Bosea vaviloviae: one gene and its partner. The protein of the gene in region 1 interacts with the protein of each later gene in a pairwise test. Links are inferred from orthologs where the notes say so. Each region holds a gene or a part of one and is shown in the gene's direction. Other genes may lie near its edges.

Region 1 (16,379 bases):
AAGCGCGGTCTGAGATGAGGCGCCTGCGTGACCCTTTGTCGCCACCTTCGCGCGTGAAGCGCGGCCCGCGATTGTCTAAGAGTTCCTGATGCTGATCTGGATCATCTTTGCGGTCATGACGGGGGCGGCGGTTTTCGCGCTGCTCTGGCCGCTCGGCCGTGGCCAGGGCGCGGCTTTCGCCGACGGCTCGGATGCCGCGAGCCTCTATCGCGCCCAGGTCAATGAGATCGACCGCGACCTCGGCCGCGCGCTGATCGGCCCGGCCGAGGCTGAAGCTGCCCGTGTCGAAGCCGCGCGGCGCCTGCTGCGCGCGGCCGACAAGGAGGGCGATCCGGCCGGCGAGACGGAATCGTCCCTGCGCCGCCGCCGCGCCAGCTCGGCTTTGGCCTTGTCCTTTGTGCCGCTGCTCGCATTGCTGGTCTATGGCGCCTATGGCTCGCCCACGCGTCCTGACCAGCCGCTGTCGGCGCGGTTGCGCAGCGATCCGTCGCAGCAGGATTTCGCGGTGTCGCTGGCCCGCATCGAGGCGCATCTGGCGGCTAATCCGGCAGATGGGCGCGGCTGGGCGGTGCTCGCGCCGGTCTATCTGCGGCAGGGCCGGCCCGAAGACGCGGCGCGCGCCTTCACTGCTGCGATCCGCAATGGCGAGGACGGGGCGGAGATGCGCGCCGGTCTCGGCGAGGCTCAGATCCTTACGGCCGGCGGCGTGGTGACGGTGGAAGCGCGCGAAACCCTCGCCGAGGCGCTCAAGCGCGAACCCGGCAATCCCCGCGCGCGCTACTTTCTCGCCATCGCCAGGGAACAGGACGGCGACAGCCAGGGCGCTGTTGCCGCGTTCGAAAGCCTGCTCAAGGATGCGCCGCCCGGCGCAGCCTGGGCCCCGGCCGTGCGCCAGAGGTTGCAAGCTCTCGACAACCACGCGCTCGACAGAGATACGGCGCGGGCCGAGATCGCCAAGCTGCCGGCGGCTGATCAGCAGGCGGCGATCCGTGGCATGGTCGAGGGGCTGGCCGAGCGCCTGAAGGCGGGCGGCGGCACGCTGGCCGAATGGGAAAGATTGGTCCGCTCGCAGAATGTGCTCGGCGAGAAGGCCGCCGCGCGCGAGGCTGTCGCGATGGCGCGTTCGCGCTTGTCGCAGGACAGCGCCGCACTCGTGCAGCTCGACCAGCTCGCGGGCGAACTCGGGCTGAAGGAGCCGGCGCCATGACTGCTGCCGAGCCCACTGCCGAGCCCGCTGCCGAGCCGTTGCGTCCGGTCGCCGCCAAGCGCCGCTGGACCCGCAAGCAGCGCCGTCTGGCCCTGATCGGCGCCGCCGGCGTCGTGCTCTGCCTTGCCGCCGGGCTGGTGCTCGTCGCCATGCGCGACACCATCGTCTTCTTCTACGGACCGACCGAGATCGTCGAGAAGGGGCTCGCGCCCGGCACGCGCATGCGGCTCGGCGGGCTGGTCGAGACAGGGTCCGTCGTGCGTGGCCCGGGTCAGCGCGTCGTCTTCGCGGTCACCGACAGCAAGACCACGCTCAACGTGACCTATCAGGGGCTCTTGCCCGATCTCTTCCGCGAAGGGCAGGGAGTCGTCACCGAAGGCGTCTTCGAGGGCGCGGGCCGCTTCCGCGCCGACTCCGTCCTGGCCAAGCATGACGAGACCTATATGCCGCGCGAGGTCGCCGACACGCTGAAGAAGCAGGGTCATTGGCAGCCGGGAGCGGCGGGCCCGAACCCATCCCCCGCCACGCCACCCCCCGTCACCAAATGAGGCGCGCATGATCGTCGAGATCGGCCATTTCGCGCTTGCCTTGGCGCTTGGCGTTGCCGTGGTGCAGGCCCTGGTGCCGCTCTGGGGCGTGGCGCGTCATGACCGGGCGCTGGCCTCGGTCGGCACCGCTGCGGCGATCACCTGCTTCCTGCTGGTCGCCTTGGCTTTCGCGGCCCTGGTCGCGTCCTATGTCCGGTCCGATTTCTCGGTCGAGAACGTCGCTTCGAACTCGCATTCGGCCCAGCCGCTGATCTACAAACTGACCTCGGCCTGGGGCAATCACGAAGGCTCGATGCTGCTCTGGGTCTTGATCCTGACGCTGTTCGGGGCGCTGGTCGCGCTGTCGCGCCGCTCGCTGCCGGCGCGGTTGCGGGCCGGCACGCTCGCCGCCCAAGGCGCGGTCACGGTCGCCTTCCTCGCCTTCACGCTTCTGACCTCGAACCCCTTCCGGCGGCTCGATCCGGCACCGGGCGAGGGCCAGGATCTCAACCCGATCCTCCAGGATCTCGGTCTCGCGATCCATCCGCCGCTGCTCTATGTCGGCTATGTCGGCTTCTCCATCACCTATGCCTTCGCGGTCGCCGCCCTGATCGACGGGCGGATCGACGCGGTCTGGGCGCGCGCAGTCCGGCCCTGGACGCTGCTCGCCTGGGTGTTCCTGACGCTGGGCATCGCGATGGGCTCCTATTGGGCCTATTACGAGCTCGGCTGGGGCGGCTGGTGGTTCTGGGATCCGGTCGAGAACGCCTCGCTGATGCCCTGGCTTGCCGGCACGGCGCTGATCCATTCCACCGTGGTGATGGAGAAGCGCGACGCGCTCAAGGTCTGGACGATCCTGCTCGCGATCCTGACCTTCTCGCTCTCGCTGCTCGGCACCTTCATCGTCCGCTCCGGCGTGCTGACCTCGGTGCATTCCTTCGCCAGCGACCCGGCGCGCGGGCTCTTTATTCTCGCGATCCTGATTGTCTTCGTCGGCGGCTCGCTGGCGCTCTTCGCCTGGCGTGCGCCCTTGCTCAGGCAGGGCGGCCTGTTCGCACCGGTCTCCCGCGAGGGCGCGCTCGTCGTCAACAACGTCTTCATCGCGACCTCCTGCGCCACGGTCTTCATCGGCACGCTCTATCCGCTGGTGCTGGAGATGCTGACCGGGGACAAGATCTCGGTCGGCCCGCCCTTCTTCAACGCGACCTTCGTGCCGCTGCTGGTGCCGCTGCTGCTGGTCCTGCCGCTCGGCCAGTCGCTTGCCTGGAAGCGTGGCAATCTGCTCGGCGCGGCGCAGCGCACTGCCGCTGCCTTCGGCCTCGGCATCCTCGTTGCGGTCGGCGTGCTCGCCTATATGCGCGGCGGGCCGGTCCTGGCGCCGCTCGGCATCGGGCTTGGCGTCTTCCTGGTCACTGGCGCGATCTTCGACCTCGGCGAGCGCATTGTCGCGCGCGCCAGCGGCCTGCGGGCCGTTCTGTCGCGGGCGAAGGGCCTGCCGCGCTCCGCCTGGGGCACGGCCTTCGCCCATGCCGGCGTCGGCCTGAGCGTGATCGGCATCGCCGCCGCCGCCTGGAGCACGGAGGCGATCGGCATCCTGAAGCCGGGCGAAAGCCTGACCAGCGGCCGTTATACCGTGGTGCTCGAAAGCATCACCCCGCGCCCCGGCCCCAATTTCCGCGAGGATGTGGTGCGTTTCCGCATCCTGTCGGGCGACAGGCCGCTCAAGCCCGTCGAGGCGATGAAGCGCGTCTACACGGCCCGCGCCATGCCGACGAGTGAAGCGGGCATCCGCACCGACGGCCTGAGCCAGGCCTATGTCAATGTAGGCGAGATCGAGAGCGATGGTGGCATCGCCGTCAGGCTCTACGACAAGCCGCTGATCCTGCTGATCTGGATCGGCGCGATCGTGATGGCCTTCGGCGGCGCGCTCTCGCTGACCGACCGGCGCTTCCGGCTGGCGGCGCCGCAGCGTGCCAAGCCTGCCGACAAAAAGCCTGCCCGCGCCAAACCCGTCCCCGCCGCGCCTCAACCGGCGGAGTGAGGCCGATGCTGCGCGCCCTTGTCATCGTTGCGCTTTGTCTGGGCTGGGCCGGCCCAGGTCGCGCCGTCCAGCCTGACGAGGTTCTGCCGAACGCCGCGCTCGAACACCGCGCCCGGGCGATTTCCGGCGGCTTGCGCTGCCTCGTCTGCCAGAACCAGTCGATCGACGATTCCGACGCGCCCCTGGCCCGCGATCTGCGCATCCTGGTGCGCGAGCGGCTGGTCGCCGGCGACAGCGACGCGGCGGTGCAGGATTTCGTCGTCGCGCGCTATGGCGATTTCGTGCTGCTGCGCCCGCCCTTCACGATCGCGACCGTGGCGCTCTGGGCCGGGCCCTTCCTGATCCTGCTCTTCGGCCTCGCCTTCATCTGGCGCAGCGGGCGGCGCATGAAGCCGCTGGGCGGGGCGGCAGCGCCGCTGTCTCCCGACGAGCAGGCGCGCATCGAAGCGCTGATGAAGCGGGACGGCGAGTAGACCGCATCTCATGCCAACGGGTTTTCCATCTGGCTTGAACCGTCGTTGCGAGGAGCGTGAGCGACGAAGCAATCCAGGAGGGCTCGCTCTACGCCCCCCCTGGATTGCTTCGCTGCGCTCGCAATGACGGCGTGGTTCCAGCTGAAATCATCAGAGTCTAGCGGCTGATGCCGCATTGGCTGGAGAGTTCCGCCGCATAGGACGTATGATTTCGGCCGGAGACGGCATAGGCGGCCCTGCCGCTCGCAGATGGCCGGCTTGAGGCATATGTCGCGTAGGTGCGCGCGAAACATGCAGCTTTTGCGCCGCTATGTCCCCGTTCCGCCGCGATCTTCAGCCCGACGGCATAAATTTGGCCGGCAGCTCTCGGCGCGGAGTATCCGGCGGTTTGCCCTTCCTGCCGGCGCGCCGCCCGATCGGCCAGCCGGTCGATCCCACATCGGCTGTGCTGCTCGGCATTATAGGCCGGTGTCGAGGCTGCGTGCCAGTTCCGCCGCCCATTGGCCTTCTCCACGACGACGGCGTGCTTGGCGAAGACCTGCGCATAGCAGCCGGCATTGGCGTAGCCTCGCCCCTCGGCTATGCGCAGCCCGGATTGATAGGCCGTGACGGTCTGCGCCAGCGCCGCATTGCTGCCGAGCAGCAGCATGGCGGCGACCGCATGTCTGAGAACGCCCATTACCAATCCCCCCGGCGAATATCGGTTCGCGGATGGAGTGTTCCTGCAGCGTAAACGCCCGTCAAGCGTGCGGGGGCGAGCCCGCCCCAACCTTACGAAATCGTCATCTTCGCGCCAAATCCGGGTAAGGCTGCGCCCGTCATGGTCCCTCGCACAGACAGGGAAGGCCCTGCCGATTTGACCGAGGGTTTCGCCATGACGACCACCACCTCAAGATCCATTCTGAAGCGCGGCGTCCTGATCGCCGGCGCCGCCACGCTCGGCATCGGCCTTGCCGCCGGTATCGCCGATGGCGCGCTGAAGCTCGATCACCGCGCCTTCGCCCAGCCGATTCAGCTCTCGGGTGTCCAGACGCAGCTGCCCTCCTTCGCCGACATCGTCGAGAAGGTGAAGCCCGCCGTCGTCTCCGTCCGCGTCAAGACCCAGACCGTCGCCGCCACCGATGAGGACGGCCAGGGCAGCCTGGACGATCTGCCGCCCGGGCTGCGGCGCTTCTTCCGCCAGGACGGCCAGGATGGTCCGCGTCAGGACGGCCCGCGCCAGGGCCGGCCGCAGCCGCGCCAGGGCATGGCGCAGGGCTCCGGCTTCTTCGTCAGCCAGGACGGCTATGTCGTGACCAACAACCACGTCGTCGAGAACGCGGTCGAGGTCCAGCTCGTCACCGATGACGGCAAGACGCTCGAGGCCAAGGTCGTCGGCACCGATCCGCGCACCGATCTCGCGCTGCTGAAGGTCAAGGACGGCGGCAATTTCCAGTACGTCCAGCTCGCCTCGGCCAAGCCGCGCATCGGCGACTGGGTGCTGGCTGTCGGCAACCCCTTCGGGCTCGGCGGCACCGTGACCGCCGGCATCGTCTCGGCGCAGGGACGCGATATCGGCTCGGGCCCCTATGACGATTACCTGCAGATCGACGCGCCGGTGAACCGCGGCAATTCGGGTGGGCCGACCTTCAACCAGCAGGGCCAGGTCATCGGCGTCAACACCGCGATCTTCTCACCCTCGGGCGGCAGCGTCGGCATCGCCTTCGCCATTCCCTCCGCGACCGTCGAGCAGGTCGTCGATGCGCTGAAGAAGGACGGCTCGGTCGCGCGCGGCTTCATCGGCGTGCAGATTCAGCCGGTGACGAGCGAAGTCGCCGACGCGATCGGCCTCAAGGAGGCGCGTGGCGCCCTGGTCGCGAGCGCCGAGCAGAACGGCCCGGCCGCCAAGGCCGGCGTCAGGCGCGGAGACACCATCGTCGCCGTCAATGGCGAGCAGGTGAAGGATGCGCGCGACCTTTCGCGCCGGATCGCCAAGTTCGCGCCGGGCACCAAGACCAGTCTCACGGTCTGGCGTGACGGCAAGGAGCGCCAGCTCAGCTTCGAGGTTGGCCGCCAGCCGGCGGCCTAAACAGGGGCAGGCTCGAGTCTCACGGTTCCTGTCGCCCCCACCGGGAGACCAGCCTTCACCGCGGCAGGCCGGATGCGTATCGTCCGGCCTGCCGTTTTTGCGTTTTGTAGGATAGGCTTATCCCATGCGACTCTTGATCGTTGAAGATGATGCCGAGGCAGCGGCCTATCTGACCAAGGCCTTCCGCGAGGCCGGCCATGTCGCCGACCATGCCGCTGACGGGCTCGAAGGCTACGCCATGGCGGAAGGCGGCGGCTATGACGTGCTGGTGGTCGACCGCATGCTGCCGCGCCTCGACGGGCTGTCACTGATCCGCTCGCTGCGCGAGCAGAACGACGTGACCCCGGCGCTGATCCTCTCGGCGCTGGCGCAGGTCGATGACCGCGTGAAGGGCCTGCGCGCCGGCGGCGACGACTATCTGCCGAAACCCTATGCCTTTTCCGAACTGCTCGCGCGGGTCGAGGTGCTGTCGCGCCGCCGCGCCGCGCCGGCTTCCGAGCCCACGACCTATCGCGTCGGCGATCTCGCGCTCGACCGGCTCGCCCACCGCGTCGCGCGCGGCGAAGAGGAGATTCCGCTGCAGCCGCGCGAGTTCCGCCTGCTCGAATATCTGATGAAGCATGCCGGGCAGGTGGTGACGCGCACCATGCTGCTGGAGAATGTCTGGGACTATCATTTCGACCCCCAGACCAATGTCATCGACGTGCATGTCAGCCGCCTGCGCGCCAAGGTCGACAAGGGCTTCGAACACCCGATGATCCACACCATTCGCGGCGCGGGATACATGGTCCGTGACACGGCGCGCTGATCCTGCGGGGCAGGGCGCGGCTACGCAGAGCGTCCCGCGCAAGACGACCACGCATCTGTTGCCAAACCTGTTCCGCACCACCGCCTTCAAGCTTACGGCGGTCTATCTCGTCATCTTCGCGCTCTTCGCCGGCTTCGTGCTGGGCTATGTCGCCTGGAATGCCAGGCGCCTGCTCGACGACCAGATCCGCTCGACCATTGATGCCGAGATCCAGGGGCTTGCCGAGCAGCAGCGCCAGGGCGGCATCAGGCGGCTCGTCAACATCATCGAGCGGCGCTCGCGCGGGCCCGGCGCCTCGCTCTATCTCGTCACCACACCGGTGGGCGATCGTCTCGCCGGCAATGTCGAGGCCGTGCCGCCCGGCGCGCTCGACCGGCCGGGCGAGAGCGAGATCGAATATGCGCGCTCCGCCGATGCGGTCGACACGCCGAGCCGCGCGATCGTGCGCGTCTTCGTGCTGCCTGCGGGTTTCAGGCTGCTGGTCGGGCGCGATGTCGAGGAGCGCGAGCGTCTCGGCGTGGTGATCAGGCGCGCGGCTGGCTGGTCGCTGCTGCTGGTCTTCGTGCTCGGCTGCTTCGCGAGCTGGTTCGTGGCGCGCCGCGTGCTGAAGCGCGTCGACGGCATGACCGATACGGCCCAGTCGATCATGGCCGGCGACCTGAAGGGCCGGTTGTCGATCTCGGGCACGGGCGACGAGCTCGATCGTCTCGCGCTGAACCTCAATGCCATGCTCGACCGCATCGGCGAATTGATGGCCGGCATGCAGCAGGTCTCCGACAACATCGCCCATGACCTGAAGACGCCCTTGACCCGGCTGCGCAACCGCGCCGAGGAGGCACTGCGCACGGCGAAATCGCCCGACGCGCTGCGCGCCGCGCTCGACGGCTCGATCGACGAGGCCGACAACCTGATCCGCGTTTTCAATGCGCTCTTGATGATCGCGCGGCTCGAGACCGGCCGCATCCAGGACAGCATGGATGCGCTCGACCTCTCCGAGATCGTCTCCGGCATGGCGGAGCTCTACGAGCCGCTGGCCGAGGAGGCAGGCCTCTCGCTGGTCACTGAGGTTGCGCCGGAATTGCATGTCTCGGGCAATCGCGAATTGCTTGGCCAGGCGCTCGCCAACCTGATCGATAACGCCCTGAAATACGGCCAGCCGGTCGAGGCGGGCGCGGCGACGGTCGTCGTCTCGGCGGCTCCTGTCGGCTCCGAGATCGAGCTTGTCGTCGCCGATCATGGCCCGGGCGTCCCGGAGGCCGATCGCGGCCGCGTGCTGGAGCGCTTCGTCAGGCTCGACCAGAGCCGCAGCAAGCCGGGCTTCGGGCTCGGCCTCTCGCTGGCGGCCGGCGTCGTCAGGCTGCATGGCGGCCAGCTCAGGCTGGAGGACAATGCGCCGGGCCTGCGCGTGGTGATCTCCCTGCCGCAAGTGCAGCCGAAGCCTGTGGACATGCCCGAGGGCGGCGCGCTCCCGGCCTCGACAGCGCAGCCGAACCCTGCTGGCTTGCAGTCGGCTTGACTGGCGGGACTGAGACGATGGACGGGCGGCTTTGCGATCGATTGAAGGCCGCGCCCGTGCTGCCGGCCAAAGCCCGCCGCGAGGTGCTCCTGGTGCGCGAGCTGATCGAGCGCCTGCGCGACGATCAAGCCGCCGAGGCTCTGACGCAGCACTTCGCCGCCAACCCGGCATCAGTCGATCTCGTCGCCGGCATCCTGGCGCATTCGCCCTTCCTGACGCAGATCATGCGGCTTGATCCCGCGGGCCTCGTCTCGGCGCTGACGACAGCGCCGGAAGCGCGCCGCGATGCCTTGCTGGCCGAGATCGCGGCGACCGCCGCGTCGGGCGTCGAGACGGCCGAACTCATGCGCGCCCTGCGCCGTTTCCGGCAGGCGATGGCGCTCTTGATCGCGCTCGCCGATATCGGCGGCGTCTGGGATGTCGAGGCGGTCACGGCAGCGCTGACGGCGATGGCCGATGCCGCCGTGCGTCTCGCGACCGAGCATGTCCTGCGGCAGGCGGCCGATCTTGGCCGCATCCGCTTGAGCGATCCGGCCGATCCCGGCGTGGGCTGCAGCCTCGTCGTGCTCGCGCTCGGCAAGCATGGCGCGGGCGAGCTGAACTACTCCTCCGACATCGATATCGTCGTCTTCTTCGATCCTGAAACCGCCGAGGCTGCGGGCGTCGCCGAGCCGTCGAGCTTCTTCGTCAAGCTGACGCAAGCCATCGCCCGCATCATCCAGGAGCGCACGCCCGACGGCTATGTCTTCCGCGTCGATCTGCGCCTGCGGCCGGACCCGGCCTCGACCCATGTCGCGGTCGCGCTGCCATCAGCCTATTCCTATTACGAGACCGTCGGCCAGAACTGGGAACGCGCCGCCATGATCAAGGCGCGGCCGGTCGCGGGCGACCTCGCACTGGGCAAGCGCTTCCTCGCCGATCTCGCGCCCTTCATCTGGCGCAAATATTTCGACTTCGCCGCGATCGCCGACATCCATGCGATGAAGCGCCAGATCCAGACGGTGAAGGGCCATGAGACGATCGCGGTCGAAGGCCATAATGTGAAGCTCGGGCGCGGCGGCATCCGCGAGATCGAGTTCTTCGTGCAGACGCAGCAGCTTGTCTTCGGCGGTCGGCGCCCGGCCCTGCGCGGCCCGCGCACGCTGGAGATGCTCGGCGAACTGACGCATGAGGGCTGGATCACGCCCAAGGCGCGCGACGAGCTGGCCGAATCCTATCGCTATCTGCGCGTGATCGAGCATCGCCTGCAGATGCGCCATGACGAGCAGACGCAGACCCTGCCCAAGGCGAAGGGCGATCTCGAAGCCTTCGCGCGCTTCTGCGGCTATCCCTCGACTGCGGCCTTCGGCAAGGCGCTGACGGCTCATGCCAGGCGCGTCGAGGGGCACTACGCCTTGCTCTTCGAGGAGGGGCCGAGCCTGGCCAGCGAAGCGGGCACGCTGAGCTTCACCGGCACCGAGCTCGACCCGGACACATTGGCGACCTTGCGCAAGCTGGGCTTCCGCGATCCGGGCACCGCTGCCGAGACGGTGCGCGGCTGGCATTTCGGCCGCCGCGCCGCCGTCACCAGCGCTCGCGCCCGCGAGGTTCTGACGGAGCTCACGCCGGCGCTGCTGGTGGCGCTCGGCCGCACCGTCGATCCCGATGGCGCGCTCGCCCATCTCGACAACGCCTTCGTGCGCATGCCGGCGGCAGTTGAATTGCTGACGCTACTGCGCTCGCATGCCTCGCTGCTGACGATCTTCGCCGACATCCTCGGCAGCGCGCCGAGGCTCGCCAAGGTCGCCGCGCTCTATCCCCATGTCCTCGACGGCATCATCGACCCGGCCTTCACCTCGGCCAATCTTGACACCGATGCCTTGACCGGTCGCATCAGGGCCGTCGTCGGCAATCCGCCGCCCAGCGTCGAGGACGGGCTCGACCGTCTGCGCGATGCGGCGCGGCAGGAGAATTTCCTGGTCGGCGCGCGCCTGATTTCGGGCGTCTACCGGGCCCAGCAGGCGGGCCAGGCTTATTGCGCCGTGGCCGAAGGCTGCCTGCGCGTCGCCTTCGACGATACGCGCGCCGCCTTCGCCGCCGACCATGGCCTCATTGCGGGCGCGGAGACGGTGGTGCTGGGGCTGGGCCGGCTCGGCGCGGGCGAGCTGACGCCGTCCTCCGATCTCGACCTGATCCTGCTCTATGACCGGCCGGAAGACGCCGGCCCGAGCGACGGCGCCAAAAGCCTCGACCCCGTCACCTGGCATGTCCGCTTCACCCAGCGGCTGGTTGCGGCGCTGACGGTGCCGACGCGGCGCGGTGGGCTCTACCAGGTCGATATGCGCCTGCGGCCGACCGGCAACAAAAGCCCGGCGGCGACCCAGTTCTCCGGTTTCGAGGCCTATCACACGGGCGAGGCCGAGATCTGGGAGGAGATGGCGCTGACGCGCGCTCGCGTTGTCGCCGGCGATGCCGGGCTGGCGCAGCGGGCTCAGGCTGCGATGACCCTGATCCTGCGGCGCGAGCGCAAGCCGGCGAAGGTTGCCGCCGCGGTGCTGGAGATGCGCGCCCTGATCGCCAAGGAGAAGGGCGAGACCGATCCCTGGGATCTGAAGCTCGTGACGGGTGGCCTGACCGATCTGGATTTCCTGGCGCAGTTCCTGGTGCTGGCCCATGCCGCGCGCCACCCTGGCCTGGTCGCGCCCGATACCGCCTCGGTTTTTGCCGCGGCGCGGGAGGTTGGATTGCTGTCGGCGGCCGATGCGGCGTTCCTCATCGAAGCGCACAGGCTGATCGGCGATGTTCAGCTCTGGCAGCGTTTCACCGTCGACGAGACGTTCGATCCCGCCGCCGTGCCGCCGCGCGTGCTCAAGCGGATTGCGACGGCTGTGGGCCGGCCGGACGCCAAGGTGCTGCGGGCGGAGCTGGACGAGATGCGCGCCGGTGTCCGCGCCCTGTTCCAGAAGCTGCTCGGCGCGGCCCGCGCCGGGTGAAGGGCGCAATGACTTGTCACGGACGCACCGCCGTCATTCCGGGGCAGGCTGCAGGATCGAGATCGGGACCCCTTCGTCATGGTCGGGCTTGCCCCGACCATCCACGTCTTCGTGCGTCGAGGCCTGTGTTCAAGACGTGGATGCTCGCCACAAGGGCGAGCATGACGAACCGGAGCAGCCTCGTGATCATGGGTTCCGGGCTCGCCTCTGTGGGCTGCCCCGGAATGACGGCGTGGTTCCTTAGGCCGCCTGGGCGGTGATGCGCCCGGTGCCGCCATCCAGCGGCAGATGCACCATCACGATGGTGCCGGCGCCGATCGATGAGCGCAGGCGCAGCGAGCCGCCATGCAGTTCTGCCAGCGAGCGGGCGATGGCGAGACCGAGCCCTGAGCCCTGATAGCTGCGGGTGAGGTCGCCCTCGACCTGCTCGAAGGGGCGCCCGATACGGTCGATCTTCTCCTTGGGAATGCCGATGCCGGTGTCCTCGATATAGATGTTGAGCGCACCCGGTACCTGGCGCAGCCGCACCGCGACCTGCCCGCCTTCGGGCGTGAACTTGACCGCGTTGTCGATGAGATTGCCGAGGATCTGGTAGAGGGCGTGCGGATCGGCCTCCAGGCGCAGGTCGCGCGGCCCCTCGATGCGCAGCGCAAGGTGCTTGCGGTCGATTTCGCTGCGCGCCTTGAGGACGGCTTCGTCGATGACCAGGCCCACCGCGACGTCGGATTTCTCGAGCCGCATCCGGCCGGCCTCGATGCGGGCCATGTCGAGGACGTCGTTGATGACGCCGAGCAGATAGCCGCCGCTGGAGCGGATATCGCGGACATAGTCGAGATAGCGGTCGCAGCCGAGGCTGCCGAACAGGCCGTTTTCCATGATCTCGGAGAAGCCGATGATGGCGTTGAGCGGCGTGCGCAGTTCATGGCTCATATTGGCCAGGAATTCCGACTTGGCCCGGTTGGCGCTCTCGGCCGCAGCCTTCTGCTCCAGATAGCGCTCGGCCATGTCGGCGAGCTGCTGCGCCTGCGCTTCCAGCTTCTGGCGCGAGGCCTTGAGGTCGGTGACATGCATCAGGAGCTGGTGCTCCGATTGGGTCAGGCGCTCCTCCTGCTGCTTCAGCTTGGTGATGTCGGTGCCGACCGAGACCGAGCCGCCATCCTTGGTGCGGCGGCCGTTGATCTGCAGCCAGCGGCCGTCAGACAGGCGCGCCTCATAGGACGAGGCGCCGACCGTGCCGCGCATGGTGCGCACCGGCTCGCGGTCGATATTGGGCTGGGCGCTCAGCGCCATCAATTGATCATGGCCGATGCCGACCTGGAGCAGTTCCGAGGGGAGCTGGTGGAGCTGCTGGTACTTCGCGTTGCACAGGACGAGGCGGTTATCGGCATCCCAGAGCACGAAGGCCTCGGAGATCGCCTCGACGGCGTCGCGCAGGCGGGCGTCGGCGGTCGCCGTGCGCTCGGCCATGTTGCGCTGCTCGGAGATGTCGACGGCGATGCCGACGAGATGCTGCGAATGGGTCCGGCGGTCGATCACGAGTTCGGCCCGGGCCTTGAGCCAGACCCATTCGCCGGAGGCGCCGCGCACGCGGAACTCCTGGTCGAGATGCTCGGCTTCGCCGCGGCTGATCGCATCGGCGAGCGCGTAGAGATCGACATCGTCGGGATGGATGAAGGCGCTGACCTCGCCGAAGGACATGTAGTCGCCGGAGCGGTCATAGCCGAGCATGGCGTACATCGAATCCGACCAGTAGATCCGGCCACGCGCCAGATCCCAGTCCCACAGGCCGCAATGGCCGCGGTTCAGGGCGGAGTCGATGCGCTGGCGCACGCGGTCGCAATCCTCGTCGGCCGCCGAGGCTCGCCGCGATTGCAGGATGAAGGCGAGGGTGAGGGCGACGAGCACGAGCGCGGCTGAGCCGATCAGCGCCAGGAGCGCGCTGCGGCGCTGCTGCCAGGTCGCGAGCGCCCGGGACACGGGCTGCATCACCGCGACCTGGCCGAGCGGGGCCGGAAGATTGCGGACGGTCGCGAACACCTCGGTCGCGCCCGGCAGGGTGATGCGCATCACGCCGGCGCGGTCGCCGAACACGGTCAGCGGCTGGGTCTGGCCGAGGAGGTCGACCAGCGTGCGCTGGGTCTGGCCGATGACGGGCTCGCTGGCGATGACCTGCCCGTCGGCTGCGCTGACATGGACGATGCGGCCATGGGGGGCGAGGTGCTTGGAGGCCAGCGTTGCAAGAAGAGACGCAGGCGAGGCGCCGGTCTGGACGGCGATCTCAAGTTCTCGCACGATCAGCGCCGAGACGAGGTCGATGTCGCCTGCAGCATCGACCAGGGCGTCATCTCGCATGGCCGAGGTTTGAACCAGGGCCCCGGCGCCCAGGATGAGCATGAACACGGCGACGAGCGCCGGCAAGACTTTGCGGAAGATCGGTTCGAGGCTCTCGAAACGCCGATAAAGCGGGTGCGTCAGCGATCTGGCGACCCCCAGAATCGTGTCTGCGCGCATAGATGCGCAGCTCGCGTTGGCACGCGTCATGCCCGTCCCCCTTCGGATATTCGGTACCGTCAGTAAGATCGGGAGACGTGCCGCATCCCCTCGAATCACTTTGAGTTGAATCCGCGCGGGCCGGTTTGTCTAGCCTTGAGTTGAATCGGAGTGCAAGAATTCGCCTCCAGGTTGTAGCGATCGAATCAATGAATCCTGTACGGGTAATGAAACGTTAACGTTTCGGGCAAGCGGCCCCTCAGTGCCCGTCTGGGCCGCTCCTCGATGCCGTTCAGGCGAGCGCGCGCTCGGCGATATCGGCGACGTCCCGCGACAATCCAGGCGTCCGCGCGACCAGCGCCAGAGACGCCTGAGCGAGATCCTTGCGGACGGGTTCGAGCATCTTCCAGCTCTTGAACGAGCCGAGCAGGCGCGAGGCGACCTGGGGGTTGGTCCGGTCGAGCGCGATGACCATGTCGGCGACGAATTCGTAGCCTGCGCCGTCGGCCCGGTTGAACTGGGTCAGGTTCGCCGCGAAGCCGCCGATCAGGGCGCGCACGCGGTTGGGATTGCCGAGCGAGAAGGCCTTGTTCTGCATCAATCGCTTGACGCGGTCGAGCGTACCCGGTTCGGCGATCAGCGCCTGCGCCATCAGCCATTTGTCGAGCACCAGCGGTTCGCTGGCATAGATCTCGGCGAAGCGCCCGATCAAGTGCTCGCGCGCATCGCCGGGGATCAGCGTCATGGCCGCGAGCGCGGCCAGCCGGTCGGTCAGGTTGTCGGCGCTCGAAAACTGCTGCTCAACCAGCCGGGCTCCCGCCTCGGGAGCGGCGATGGCGATCAGCCCGAGCGCCTCGTTGCGTAGGGCGCGGCGGCCGGCGGAGGCCGCATCGGGAGCGTAGGCGGCCTTCTTGGCGAGCGTGTCGCGCAGACCGACCAGCGTCGCTTCCAGCGCCTGTCCGATCGCACCCGACAGGCTGCGATGGGCGCCATAGATCGCATCGGGATCGACATCGCCGCCGATCTCGCGGGCGATGTCGGCCGGGGCCGGCAGGCGCAGCACCTGGGCGGCGAAGGCTGGGTCGGCAAGCCCCTGTTCGCGCAGGAAGCGGTCGAGCGCGCCGGCGATCTCGGCCGCCTTCGCCAAGAGGACGGCGCCGTCGGTGCCGGGGCGCCCGGCAGCGACCAGGGCCCGCGTCGCCACGCTCTGCAGCGCCTGCCAGCGGTTGAAGGAATCGCTGTCGGCCGAAAACAGGCGCAGCAAATCGGCGTCGGAGAGATCGAGCTCGAGCCGCACCGGCGCCGAGAAACCACGCAGCAGCGAGGGGATCGGCGCTTCCGCGACATCGCTGAAGACCACCGAAAGCGAGGGCCGGTCGAGCACGATCAAACCGTCGTCGGCATAGGCGCTCGATCCGGTCGTCAGGGGCAGGTCGCCATCCCGGCCGACGAGACCGAGCGCGACCGGCAGCACCACCGGCTGCTTCGTCGTCTGGCCCGGCGTCGGCGGGGTCGTCTGGGCGAGGTCGAGCGTGTAGCGCTTCGCCCGCGCGTCATAGCGGCCCGAGGCGACGATGGTGGGCGTGCCGGCCTGCTCGTACCAGCGGGCGAAATGGGAAAGGTCCTTGCCCGAGCTCTCGGCGAAGCAGGCGAGGAACTCCTCGATCGTCGCCGCCGTGCCGTCGCAGCGCTCAAAATAGAGGTCCATGCCGCGCTTGAAGGCGTCCGCGCCGATCAGGACCTTGAGCATGCGGATCACCTCCGCGCCCTTCTCATAGACCGTCGGCGTGTAGAAGTTGTTGATTTCCTTGTAGGCGCGCGGCCTGACCGGGTGGGCGAGGGGGCCTGCATCCTCGGAGAACTGCGTCGCGCGCAGCGTGCGCACATCAGCGATGCGCTTCACCGGGCGCGAGCGCTCGTCGGCGGAGAACTCCTGGTCGCGGAAGACGGTGAGGCCCTCCTTCAGGCAGAGCTGGAACCAGTCGCGGCAGGTGATGCGGTTGCCGGTCCAGTTGTGGAAATACTCATGCGCGATGATCGCCTCGATCGAGGCATAGTCGCCATCGGTGGCGGTCTGCGGGTCGGCCAGCACATATTTGTCGTTGAAGATGTTGAGGCCCTTGTTCTCCATCGCACCCATGTTGAAATCCGACACGGCGACGACGTTGAACACATCGAGATCGTAATTGCGGCCGAAGACACGCTCGTCCCAGCGCATGCAGCGCACCAGCGAATCCAGCGCCCAGCCGGCGCGCCCGGCCTTGCCGGGCTCGACAT
Region 2 (9,972 bases), 1.9 Mb from region 1 along the record:
ATGTGATCCGCGACTGCGCCGAACAGGAAGAGTTCGTGCATGGGTTTGAATTTCTGCGAGGCGGCGGCGCGCAAAAGCCCGTCATAATCCACGTCGCCTTCAAGAGTTTGGGCCAGCTCCTGCTTCTGCGGCCATTCCATCTCGACAGGCGGCACCGCCATGAAGAGCTCGCCGGGAAAATCGCCGGGCTGACCGAGGCCGCTCTGGCTGACCGCCTCGTCGGCTGCGAGCGTCGCGAGCTTTTCCGAGAGCTGCGGCGCGGTGAAGGAGCCGTCGAAGAGAAAATCGACCGTCCCGGCGATGGTGGTGCGCAGGCCCTCGGTCGGGAAGCGTTCGATCCGGTGGATGCCGGATTTGCCGGCGGTCAGCGCTTGCCAATTGGCCTCCTTGCCCTGGCCGAGCGAGGTGACGATGCCGAGACCGGTAACGGCGACGACCCGGCGGCCCTTGGCGTCGCGATGGGCTGCGGTCTGGCCTGCCGCAGTCTGGTTCACGGCAGTCTGGTTGGCCATAGTCTGGTTCTTGGCGCTCATCGATCGATCCTCACGCTTTCACCAGGCGCGCCGCGCCCTCGCCGCGCCAATGGCCGGCGCCGGTGACGATCGCCTCCTTGGCCTGCCCTGCCGAGATGGCGGCCGCGGCCAAGGCAACGGAAACCGGGAATGCGGCCTCCACGGCATGGCCGACGAGGTCGCCGGTCGCGACGCGCCTGGCTTGCGGCAGCGCAGCGATGACCGAAGCCTCCTCCGCTGTGACTCCGGCGGCGCCGGTCGCGGCCGAGATCGCCAGGGCGCCGGGTGCAATCGCGCCAAAACCCGAGAGCAGTCCGCTCAGGGCCGCCTCGACCGTGCCGGGCTGGCGCTTCGAGCGCGCCGCAGCAACATGGCTCAGCCGAGCATGGACTTTGGCGCCGCGCGCGGCGGCGCGCGCGGCTGATTCGAGCACCAGGAAGGCTCCGGCGCTGCCGGTGATGAGGCCCGGCGCATCCTCGCGCGCGAAAACCGGGGCAAATTCGCCCTTGCGCAAGTAGCCGCCGAGTTCAAGCAGCAGCAGCATGTCGCGCCGCTCGGCATTATAGGCGCCGCCAACCAGCATGACCTCAGCCTGGCCGGCCGCGATGCGGGCATGCGCGGTGCGGATGGCGTCGACGCCGGCCTGCTCCTCGCCCATGAAGGTGCGCGAGGCGCCGGTGACGCCGTGGACGATGGCGATATTGCCGGCAAGCAGGTTCGAGAGCTGGGCGAGGAAGAGCGTGGGGCGCAGATCGCCCATCAGGCGCTCGTTCAGAAAGGCTCCCGGCTCGCCCGCGCCGCGCAGGCCGGTGAGGATGGCGCCGTCGACGGCATGGTCGCGCTCGCCGCCGCCGGCGGCGACGATGACCTGCAGTACGCTCTTGGCCTCGACATCCTGCTTCAGCCCGGCCTCATCGAGGGCCAGGCCGGCGGCGTAGACGCCGAGCCGCTGCCAAGGCTCCATCTGGCGCTGATCCGATTTCTTCGGGATCTGGCGGTCGAGTTCGAGCGGCTTCAGCGGGTGAACCGGATAGGGTGCGAAGCTCGTGATGTCGGTATGCGGCGCGGCGCCGACTGCGAGCGCCTGCGCATGGGCCTCCAGCCCCTCGCCGAGACTGGATGCCAGTCCGATCCCGGTGATGACGACGTCGTGCGGGTTCATCGCGCAGGCTCCGGCTTGAGGCCGATGGTTTTGATGCGGCCTTCCATCAGCGCGCGCATGTCGGCGGGGAAGGGCATCAGTCGGAACCGCAATTCAGCGTCGCAGATCGGCTTGCCGGCGATGGTGATCTTCGCCTTGGTGGCGGCGTAGCCCGACCCCTCGATCACCAATTCGGCGAAGACGTCGAGAACGGCGTCGGGCTCGACGAAAGTGCGGAAGCGCGCCTTGTCGACCGTCATCAGGAAGGGCATCTGGGTCAGCCCGTTGAGGCCCAGCAGCAGATAGCCGGAGGCCTGCGCCATCGTCTCGGTCAGCAGGACGCCGGGTACGAGCGGGTGGCCGGGGAAATGGCCTTCGAAGACCGGGCTCGCAGTTGCCGACGGCACGGTCGAGCGCGTGGTGATGCGCTTTTCCGAAGGTTCGAATGCGACAACGGTGTCGATCATGTCGAAATATTCGAGGCGCATGCGATCCTTGGCCTTGTCGGGCGCGACCTTGAGACGGCGCGCGCCCGCGCCGCGGACCGAAGTCTCCGCGCGCGGGCTTGCATATGCTCTATCGGGAGAGTGTGCCCGGCTCAAGGCCGAGCGCAGATCAAGCTCGCGTCAGGCGCTGGGCCTGCCGTCGACCTCAGGCCTTCCTGCGACCTCAGGCCTTCTTGGCAGCCACGAGCTCGTCGATGCGCTTGCACAGGTTATCGAGCACGAAATACTGCTCGGCCGGCGCCTTGCCCTCGTTGACTTCCTGGGTCCACTGCTCGAGCGGCAGCTTGATGCCGAAGGCCTTGTCGATCGCGAAGGCGATGTCGAGGAAGGCGAGCGAGTCGATGCCGAGGTCTTCGATGGCGTGGCTCTGGGGCGTAATCTTTTCGCGTGGAATGTCGCAGGTCTCGGAAATAATGCCGGCGACCGTCTCGAACGTGGCGGACATGCGGGTGCTCCCGTCTTGAATGATGATGGCGGGCGACATCCGGGCGCGGGGATCCCGCGCCTGCCCCAAGCCCCCCGCCGAGGATGACTGTGACGCCCCCTTACACCGAGGGCGGAAAGAGGACAACTGTGGGCTTTTTCCTTCTCCCCTCGGGGGAGAAGGTGGGCCGGCGAAGCCGGGTCGGATGAGGGACGGATGGACTGGACGAGGAGTTTCCGGTTTGCGCCGGCCCTTCCCTCATCCGTCTCCGCTTCGCGGAGCCACCTTCTCCCCGCCATCTCGGGCTTGCCCGAGATGGGCAAGCCAAAGTGTCAAAGTCGGCAACAGCCGACTTTGATGGGGGAGAAGGAAAACTCAGGCCGCGATGCCGCGCAGCACGTATTGCAGGATGCCGGCGTTCTTGAAGTAGTCGATCTCGTCCAGCGTATCGATGCGGCAGAGGATCGGCACCTTCTTGACCTTGCCGTCGGCGGAGGTGATCTCGGCCTCCAGCATCTGGCGCGGCTTCACGGTGGCGAGGCCCTTGATGGTCACGCTCTCGTCGCCCTTGAGATCGAGCGAAGCCCAGCTCGTGCCCTCGGCCAGTGTGAACGGCACCACGCCCATGCCGACCAGGTTCGAGCGGTGGATGCGCTCGAAGCTCTGGGCGATCACGGCCTTGACGCCGAGCAGGTTGGTGCCCTTCGCCGCCCAGTCGCGCGAGGAGCCGTTGCCGTATTCGACACCGGCGAAGACGACCAGCGGCACTTTCTCCTGCTGGTAGCGCATCGCTGCGTCATAGATCGGCAGCTCTTCCTTGCTGGGATAGTGGATGGTGTAGCCACCTTCGCGCCCGTTGGGGCCCATCATGTGGTTGCGGATGCGGATATTGGCGAAGGTGCCGCGCATCATCACCTCATGGTTGCCGCGCCGCGTGCCGTACTGGTTGAAGTCGGCGACTTCGACGCCGTGCTCCATCAGATACTTGCCCGCGGGCGAGGCCGCCTTGATCGAGCCGGCCGGCGAGATGTGGTCGGTGGTGATCTTGTCGCCGAACAGGCCCAGGATGCGGGCGCCGACGATCTCGGTGACGGGCTTGGGCGTCTGGCTGATGCCCTCGAAATAGGGCGGGTTCTGCACATAGGTCGAGGCGTCTTCCCAGGCATAGGTCTGGCTCTGGGGCGTCTTGACCTTCTGCCAGTTGGCGTCGCCCTTGAAGACGTCGGCATATTTCGCCTTGAAGATCGCCTTGGTGACGTTCTTGGCGATGAAGGCCTGGATTTCCTTGTTGGTCGGCCAGATGTCCTTCAGGAAGACCGGCTTGCCGGTCTTGTCCATGCCGAGCGGCTCAGTGGTCAGGTCGAGCTGCACGGAGCCCGCCAGAGCGTAGGCGACGACCAGCGGCGGCGAGGCGAGGTAGTTCGCCTGCACGTCGGGCGAGACGCGGCCCTCGAAATTGCGGTTGCCGGAGATGACGGCGGCCGCGATCAGGCCCTGCTCGTTGATGGTCTTGGAGATCTCGGTCGGCAGTGGCCCGGAATTGCCGATGCAGGTGGTGCAGCCGAAGCCGACCAGGTTGAAGCCGAGCTTGTCGAGGTCCTTCTGCAGGCCGGCCTTGGCGAGATATTCCGCCACGACCTGCGAACCGGGCGCGAGCGAGGTCTTGACCCAGGGCTTGACCTTCAGGCCCTTGGCGACCGCGTTGCGGGCGAGCAGGCCCGCCGCCATCAGCACCGAGGGGTTGGAGGTGTTGGTGCAGGAGGTGATCGCGGCGATGACGACGTCGCCATGGCCGAGGTCGAAGTTCTTGCCCTCGACCTTGACCCGGCGCGAGAGCTCGACGCCCTTCTTGTATTCGGTGTCCATCGCGGCGGCGAAGCCGGATTTGATGGCGCCGAGATCGGCGCGGCCTTCGGGGCGCTTGGGACCGGCCATCGAGGCCTTGACCGTGGTCAGGTCGAGCTCGAGCGTGTCGGTGAAGACCGGATCGGGCGTGGCGCGGGTGGCGAACAACCCTTGCGCCTTCGAATATTTCTCGACGAGGGCGACGCGGGCCGGCTTGCGGCTGGTGGTGTCGAGATAGTTCAGGGTCTCGGCGTCGACCGGGAAGAAGCCGCAAGTGGCGCCGTATTCAGGGCCCATATTGGCGATGGTGGCGCGGTCCGCGAGCGTCAGCGCATAGAGGCCCGGCCCGAAGAATTCGACGAATTTGCCGACGACGCCCTTCTTGCGCAGCATCTGGGTGACGGTCAGCACGAGGTCGGTCGCGGTGATGCCTTCCTTGAGCTTGCCGGTGAGCTTGAAACCGATGACCTCGGGCAGCAGCATCGACTGCGGCTGGCCGAGCATGGCGGCCTCGGCCTCGATGCCGCCGACGCCCCAGCCGAGCACGGAGAGGCCGTTGACCATGGTGGTGTGCGAATCGGTGCCGACCACGGTATCGGGATAGGCGACCTCGACGGTCTCGGTCTTCTTGCCCTTCTTCACCTTCTCCTTACCCGTCCAGACGGTCTGGGCGAGGTATTCGAGATTGACCTGGTGGCAGATGCCGGTGCCGGGCGGGACGACGCGGAAATTGTCGAAGGCGAGCTGGCCCCATTTCAGGAAGCGGTAGCGCTCGCCATTGCGCTGATATTCGAGGTCGACATTGGCTTTCAGCGCCTTGGGCGAGCCGAATTCGTCGACGATGACGGAATGGTCGATGACGAGATCGACCGGGACCAGCGGGTTGATCTTCTTGGGGTCGCCGCCGAGCGCCTTGACGCCGTCACGCATCGCGGCGAGGTCGACTACGGCGGGAACGCCGGTGAAGTCCTGCATCAGCACGCGGGCGGGGCGGAAGCCGATCTCCTTGCCGGCCTTGCCCTTGTCGTCGAGCCAGCCGACGAAGGCCTCGATATCGGTCTTGGTGACCGAGCGACCATCCTCGAAGCGCAGCAGGTTCTCGAGCAGAACCTTCATCGAGAAGGGCAGCTTCGAGATGCCGGGCAGGCCGTTCTTCTCGGCGATCTTGAGGGAGTAGTAGACGTATTTCTTGGTGCCGACGGTCAAGGTCTTGCGGCATTTGAAGGAATCGAGCGAAGCCATGCGGGCTATCCTGATCAAGGGGTTGCGGTCGCGAGCCGGTGAGCCTTGCGGCTTTGCCGGATCGAAGGCCTAATGCGCATGACGCGCGCGCCGCCTCGGGAGTGCCCGAGCCCCGCGCCGGATCGGCGTGCGGCGTAGCCACGGGTTCTATAGAGCAATTCCAAGAAGCCCGCTACATGTACCGTATGAGCGCGGCGATGACTTTGACGCTTGGGAAGACGCTGTAGCCTTGTCGCAATTTTCATTCTCCGAGCTGGTTCTGAACGCCGAGAATCTCAGCTGCCGGCGCGGCGGGCGATTGATTTTCGAGGGCTTGAGCTTCCGGCTCGGTCATGGCGAAGCGATCGCGCTGACCGGGCGCAACGGCGCCGGCAAGTCGAGCCTGATCGCGATGCTGTGCGGCCGGCTGCGGCCCGATGGCGGGGATATGCGGATCGAGGGGGCCGAGGATGCGCCGCTGGCCGAGCTCAGCCATCTCGTCGGTCACCGCGACGGGCTGAAGGTCACGCTGACGGCACAGGAGAACCTCGTCTTCGCGCAAGAGCTGCTCGGCGATCCCGGTGCGGCGCCGCCGGACGCGCTCTCGGCTGTCGGCCTGCTGCATGTCGCTGGCCTGCCGGTGGGCTATCTCTCGGCGGGGCAGCGCCGCCGCGTCGCCCTGGCGCGGCTCCTGGTATCGCGGCGGCCGTTCTGGTTGCTCGACGAGCCGATGGCGGCGCTGGACGCCGCCGCGCAAGCGATGCTGGCCGGGCTGATGCGCGATCATCTCGCTCAGGGCGGCGCGATCCTGGCGGCAACGCATGGGCCATTGGGCCTCGAAGCTGCGCGCGAATTGAGGATCGGACCGTGACGCGCGCCTTCCTCGCCATCCTGAAGCGCGACCTCATGCTCGCCTCGCGCGCCGGCGGCGGCGGGGAACTGGCGCTCGTCTTCTTCCTGACGCTGGTCGTGCTGGTGCCGTTCGCGCTCGGGCCCGATCTCAACCTGCTGTCGCGGATCGGTCCGGCCATCCTCTGGCTGGGCGCGCTGCTTTCGACGCTGATCGGGCTCGACCGCCTGTTCCAGAGCGATGAGGAGGACGGCTCGCTCGATCTGATCCGCGCCTCGGCGCTGCCGCTCGAACTCAGCGTTCTGGCCAAGGGGCTGGCGCATTGGCTGACGACTGGGCTGCCATTGGCGCTGGCCGCGCCGCTGCTCGGCCTGCTGGTCGCGCTTCCCGTGGACGCGATGCTGCCGGTCGCGGCGACCTTGCTGGTTGGAACCCCGGCGCTAAGCTTCATCGGGGCGGCGGCGGCGGCGCTGACGGCCGGTTTGCGGCGTGGCGGCCTGATCCTGCCCGTCCTGGTCGCGCCCCTGACGATTCCGGTGCTGATCTTCGGCGTCTCGGCCGCCAACAGCGCGTTGGGCGGCACGGTTCCGTTCCTGACGCCGTTTCTGATCCTGTGCGCGCTCACGTTGGGGTCGATCGTGATCGGCACGGTCGCGGCGGCCGTGGCCCTGCGCCAGGCGGATTAGGACAAGACCAGCGGCCGCTCGACAAGGTGCGCCCCGCGATCGCCGAACTCCAGGGCGCAACCGTATTGCGCCGCAGCCCGCGCCACCATGTTCGCGATGTCTTCGAGCGCGACATTCTGATCTTCGTGCTTGCGGCGGATGCTCTCGGCCGTCGCAAACACATCCAGAACCAGCGATTGGCTGGCGCTGGACCTGACGGTTTCCTTGATGTCGTCCTGGATGCTGGTGGATAGCTGGATCAGCATGGCTGGCCCTCCTGTTCATGATCGAGCATAGGGCTGACGTTGATTCGAAGCAACGTGGAAATCAAAAAAGTATTATATAGTTCAATTAGTTAGTATGAAACGCCGATGGCGACATGCATGCTTTTGACAGTGTCGCCGGCAATGGCGGCAACGCGGCCATCGGCCTTTCCTGCGCAAGAGCCGGTCCATGGGATGTTGGTGTCGACGGCCAAACTCCCGCTTTTTCAACAACCTGTTGATTCAGCCGATAGTGCAATTACATAGTCACTTACTCATTTGGCCCATGGAGAGAAGGGGCGATGGTTGAGCTGGAACGTGCCGACAGGCTTCAGATCATGCTGAATCAGGACGAACTGCGCGCGGTCGAGAACTTTCGCTTCGAGAAGCGGATGCCGAGCCGCGCCGCCGCGGTGCGCGAACTGCTACGGCGCGGGTTGGAGTCGGAGGGCTTCAGTCTTGCTCCGGAAGGCGTTCGATCGCGCGATTTTGGCGTCGTCGGCGGTAACGGATCCGAGGCATCGTCCCTGCAAAACGAGGACTGACCCGGCCGCCACGACGCGATTTGCCGCGCGTGTCGTGGATTGTTGAGACGCGCCGTGATTGCTAGATCAGGTTCGAGTTCCGGCTTCCGCCGGATGAGGACAAGCCGATCGCGATGACATGGCCAGCCTGATCGATTTCGCGAATCCGACGCGCTTCATGCGCCTGTCGGGCGCGCTGTTGCCGTGGATGACCGGCGCGGCCACGCTGATGCTCGCGCTCGGCTTCTATCTCGCCTGGTTCGTCGCTCCGGCCGACTACCAGCAGGGCGAGACCATCCGGATCATGTTCGTGCATGTCCCGGCCGCCTGGCTCGCGCTGATGTTCTACACGATGATGGCGGTCTCCGGCCTCGGCACGCTGGTCTGGCGGCACCCCCTGGCGGATGTCGCCCAGAAGGCGGCGGCGCCGATCGGGGCGTGCTTCGCGTTGATCTGCCTGCTCACCGGTGCCTTCTGGGGCAAGCCGATGTGGGGCACCTATTGGGTCTGGGACGCACGGTTGACGTCGGTGCTCGTGCTGTTCCTGATCTATCTCGGCATCATCGCGCTCTGGCGCGCGCTCGACGATTCCGCCCGGGCCGGGCGGGCGGTGGCGATCCTGACGCTGGTCGGCTTCGTCAATGTGCCGATCATCAAATTCTCGGTCGACTGGTGGAACACGCTCCATCAGCCGGCCTCGGTGTTTCGTAGCGGGGGGCCGACGATCCACCCCTCCATGCTGTGGCCGCTGCTGATCCTGGCGCTGGGCTTCACCTTGCTGGGCCTGGGCCTGCATCTGGTGGCGATGCGGGCCGAGATCATGCGCCGGCGGGTGCGCACGCTGACGATCTTGGAAGCCGAGCGGCTCGACCGACTGGCGGCGCAGGCGGTGCCGGCATGAGCGGTCTGGGTCCCCATGCCGGTTTCATCCTCGCCTCCTATGGCGCGGTCGTCCTGATCCTCGGCGGCCTGATCGCGGCGACCCTCTTCGACCACAGGGCGCAGAAGCGCGCGCTCGCGGCTTTGGAGCAGCGCGGCGCAGGCCGTCGCTCGGACAGGATGTCGTCATGAGCGAGATCGAGGTTCAACCCCGCCGCCGCTCGCCGCTGGTTTTCCTGATCCCCCTGATCCTGTTCGGCGCGCTGGCGCTGGTCTTCGCGGTCGGCCTGTTCTCGGGCGACGCCAGCAAGGTGCCCTCGGCCCTGATCGGAAAGCCTGCTCCGGCGGTCACGCTGTCGCAGCTCGACGGGCTGCAGCGGGACGGGCAGCCCGTGCCGGCTTTCGCGATGGCGGATCTGGCGAAGGGCCGCGCCACGCTCGTCAATGTCTTCGCCAGCTGGTGCGCGCCCTGCCGGGTCGAGCATCCCTTCCTGGTGGCCATGGCCGAATCACCCGCGGTGAAGGCCGGCAAGGTCGCGCTGGTGGGCATGAACTACAAGGACGAGGCGGAGAATGCCCGGCGCTTCCTGGGCGCGCTCGGCAATCCCTATTCGGCTGTCGGCGTCGACCGGAGCGGGCGCGCGGCGATCGAATGGGGCGTCTATGGCGTGCCTGAGACCTTCCTGATCGGCCCGGACGGGCGGATCCTGGAAAAGCATGTCGGGCCGCTCGATGCCCAAACCGCCGGGCGCCTGCTGACGCGGGCGGCGGCTGGGAAGTAGCTGTTCAGGCCGGAACGAGAGTCAATCTGAGGCCGAGGACTTTCGTCGCGGCGGCTAGTGTCTGCAAACGCGGATTCCCGCTTGCGCGGAATGTCTTGTAGATCGTCTCGCGGCTGATGCCGGCTTCCTCGGCGAATTTGGTGACGCCGCGCGCGCGATGTCGCCGAGCGCGATCGCGATGAAGCTCGGGTCATCCTCGGCGAGAGCCGCTTCGAGATAGGCAGTCTGTTCGCTTTGCGTCTTCAGGTGGTCCTGAATGTCGAAACGCGTGGTTTCAAGCGCCATGTCACAACTCGTCCGCCTAGCGTTGAGCCTCGGAGATATCCGCCTGCTGGGACCGCTTGTTGGCCCCGGGCACCG

Evidence for each region.
Region 2: the proteins of ccmE (region 1) and BHK69_RS04260 interact in binary tests that used the Escherichia coli proteins (3 or more experiments, as listed by UniProt). The link is inferred for Bosea vaviloviae from one-to-one orthologs.

Annotation. Positions count from the first base shown.
Region 1 is NZ_CP017147.1:2,769,905-2,786,283, forward strand. What follows is about bases 1-2,979. They hold ccmE (cytochrome c maturation protein CcmE), read left to right. Parts: upstream 1-1,203; coding sequence 1,204-1,755; downstream 1,756-2,979. Other genes in these bases: ccmI (c-type cytochrome biogenesis protein CcmI), read left to right, coding at 89-1,207; BHK69_RS12880 (heme lyase CcmF/NrfE family subunit), read left to right, coding at 1,763-2,979. Also shown: more of BHK69_RS12880, read left to right, coding at 2,980-3,775; BHK69_RS12885 (cytochrome c-type biogenesis protein), read left to right, coding at 3,781-4,248; BHK69_RS12890 (hypothetical protein), read right to left, coding at 4,406-4,927; BHK69_RS12895 (trypsin-like peptidase domain-containing protein), read left to right, coding at 5,123-6,316; BHK69_RS12900 (response regulator transcription factor), read left to right, coding at 6,441-7,124; BHK69_RS12905 (sensor histidine kinase), read left to right, coding at 7,183-8,640; BHK69_RS12910 (bifunctional [glutamine synthetase] adenylyltransferase/[glutamine synthetase]-adenylyl-L-tyrosine phosphorylase), read left to right, coding at 8,658-11,612; BHK69_RS12915 (PAS domain-containing sensor histidine kinase), read right to left, coding at 11,853-14,123; pepN (aminopeptidase N), read right to left, coding at 14,395-16,379. UniProt on the Escherichia coli protein: Heme chaperone required for the biogenesis of c-type cytochromes. Transiently binds heme delivered by CcmC and transfers the heme to apo-cytochromes in a process facilitated by CcmF and CcmH.
Region 2 is NZ_CP017147.1:904,696-914,667, reverse strand. The notes cover bases 7,230-9,971. They hold BHK69_RS04260 (heme ABC transporter permease), read left to right. Parts: upstream 7,230-8,090; coding sequence 8,091-8,852; downstream 8,853-9,971. Other genes in these bases: BHK69_RS04250 (DsbE family thiol:disulfide interchange protein), read left to right, coding at 9,019-9,612; ccmD (heme exporter protein CcmD), read left to right, coding at 8,849-9,022; BHK69_RS04265 (hypothetical protein), read left to right, coding at 7,730-7,972; BHK69_RS04270 (hypothetical protein), read right to left, coding at 7,230-7,430. In the rest of the region: BHK69_RS04305 (beta-ketoacyl-ACP synthase), read right to left, coding at 1-512; BHK69_RS04300 (beta-ketoacyl-ACP synthase), read right to left, coding at 544-1,674; BHK69_RS04295 (3-hydroxyacyl-ACP dehydratase FabZ family protein), read right to left, coding at 1,671-2,141; BHK69_RS04290 (acyl carrier protein), read right to left, coding at 2,323-2,604; aconitate hydratase AcnA, read right to left, coding at 2,959-5,670; heme ABC exporter ATP-binding protein CcmA, read left to right, coding at 5,924-6,520; heme exporter protein CcmB, read left to right, coding at 6,517-7,185; more of BHK69_RS04270, read right to left, coding at 7,182-7,229. UniProt on the Escherichia coli protein: Required for the export of heme to the periplasm for the biogenesis of c-type cytochromes.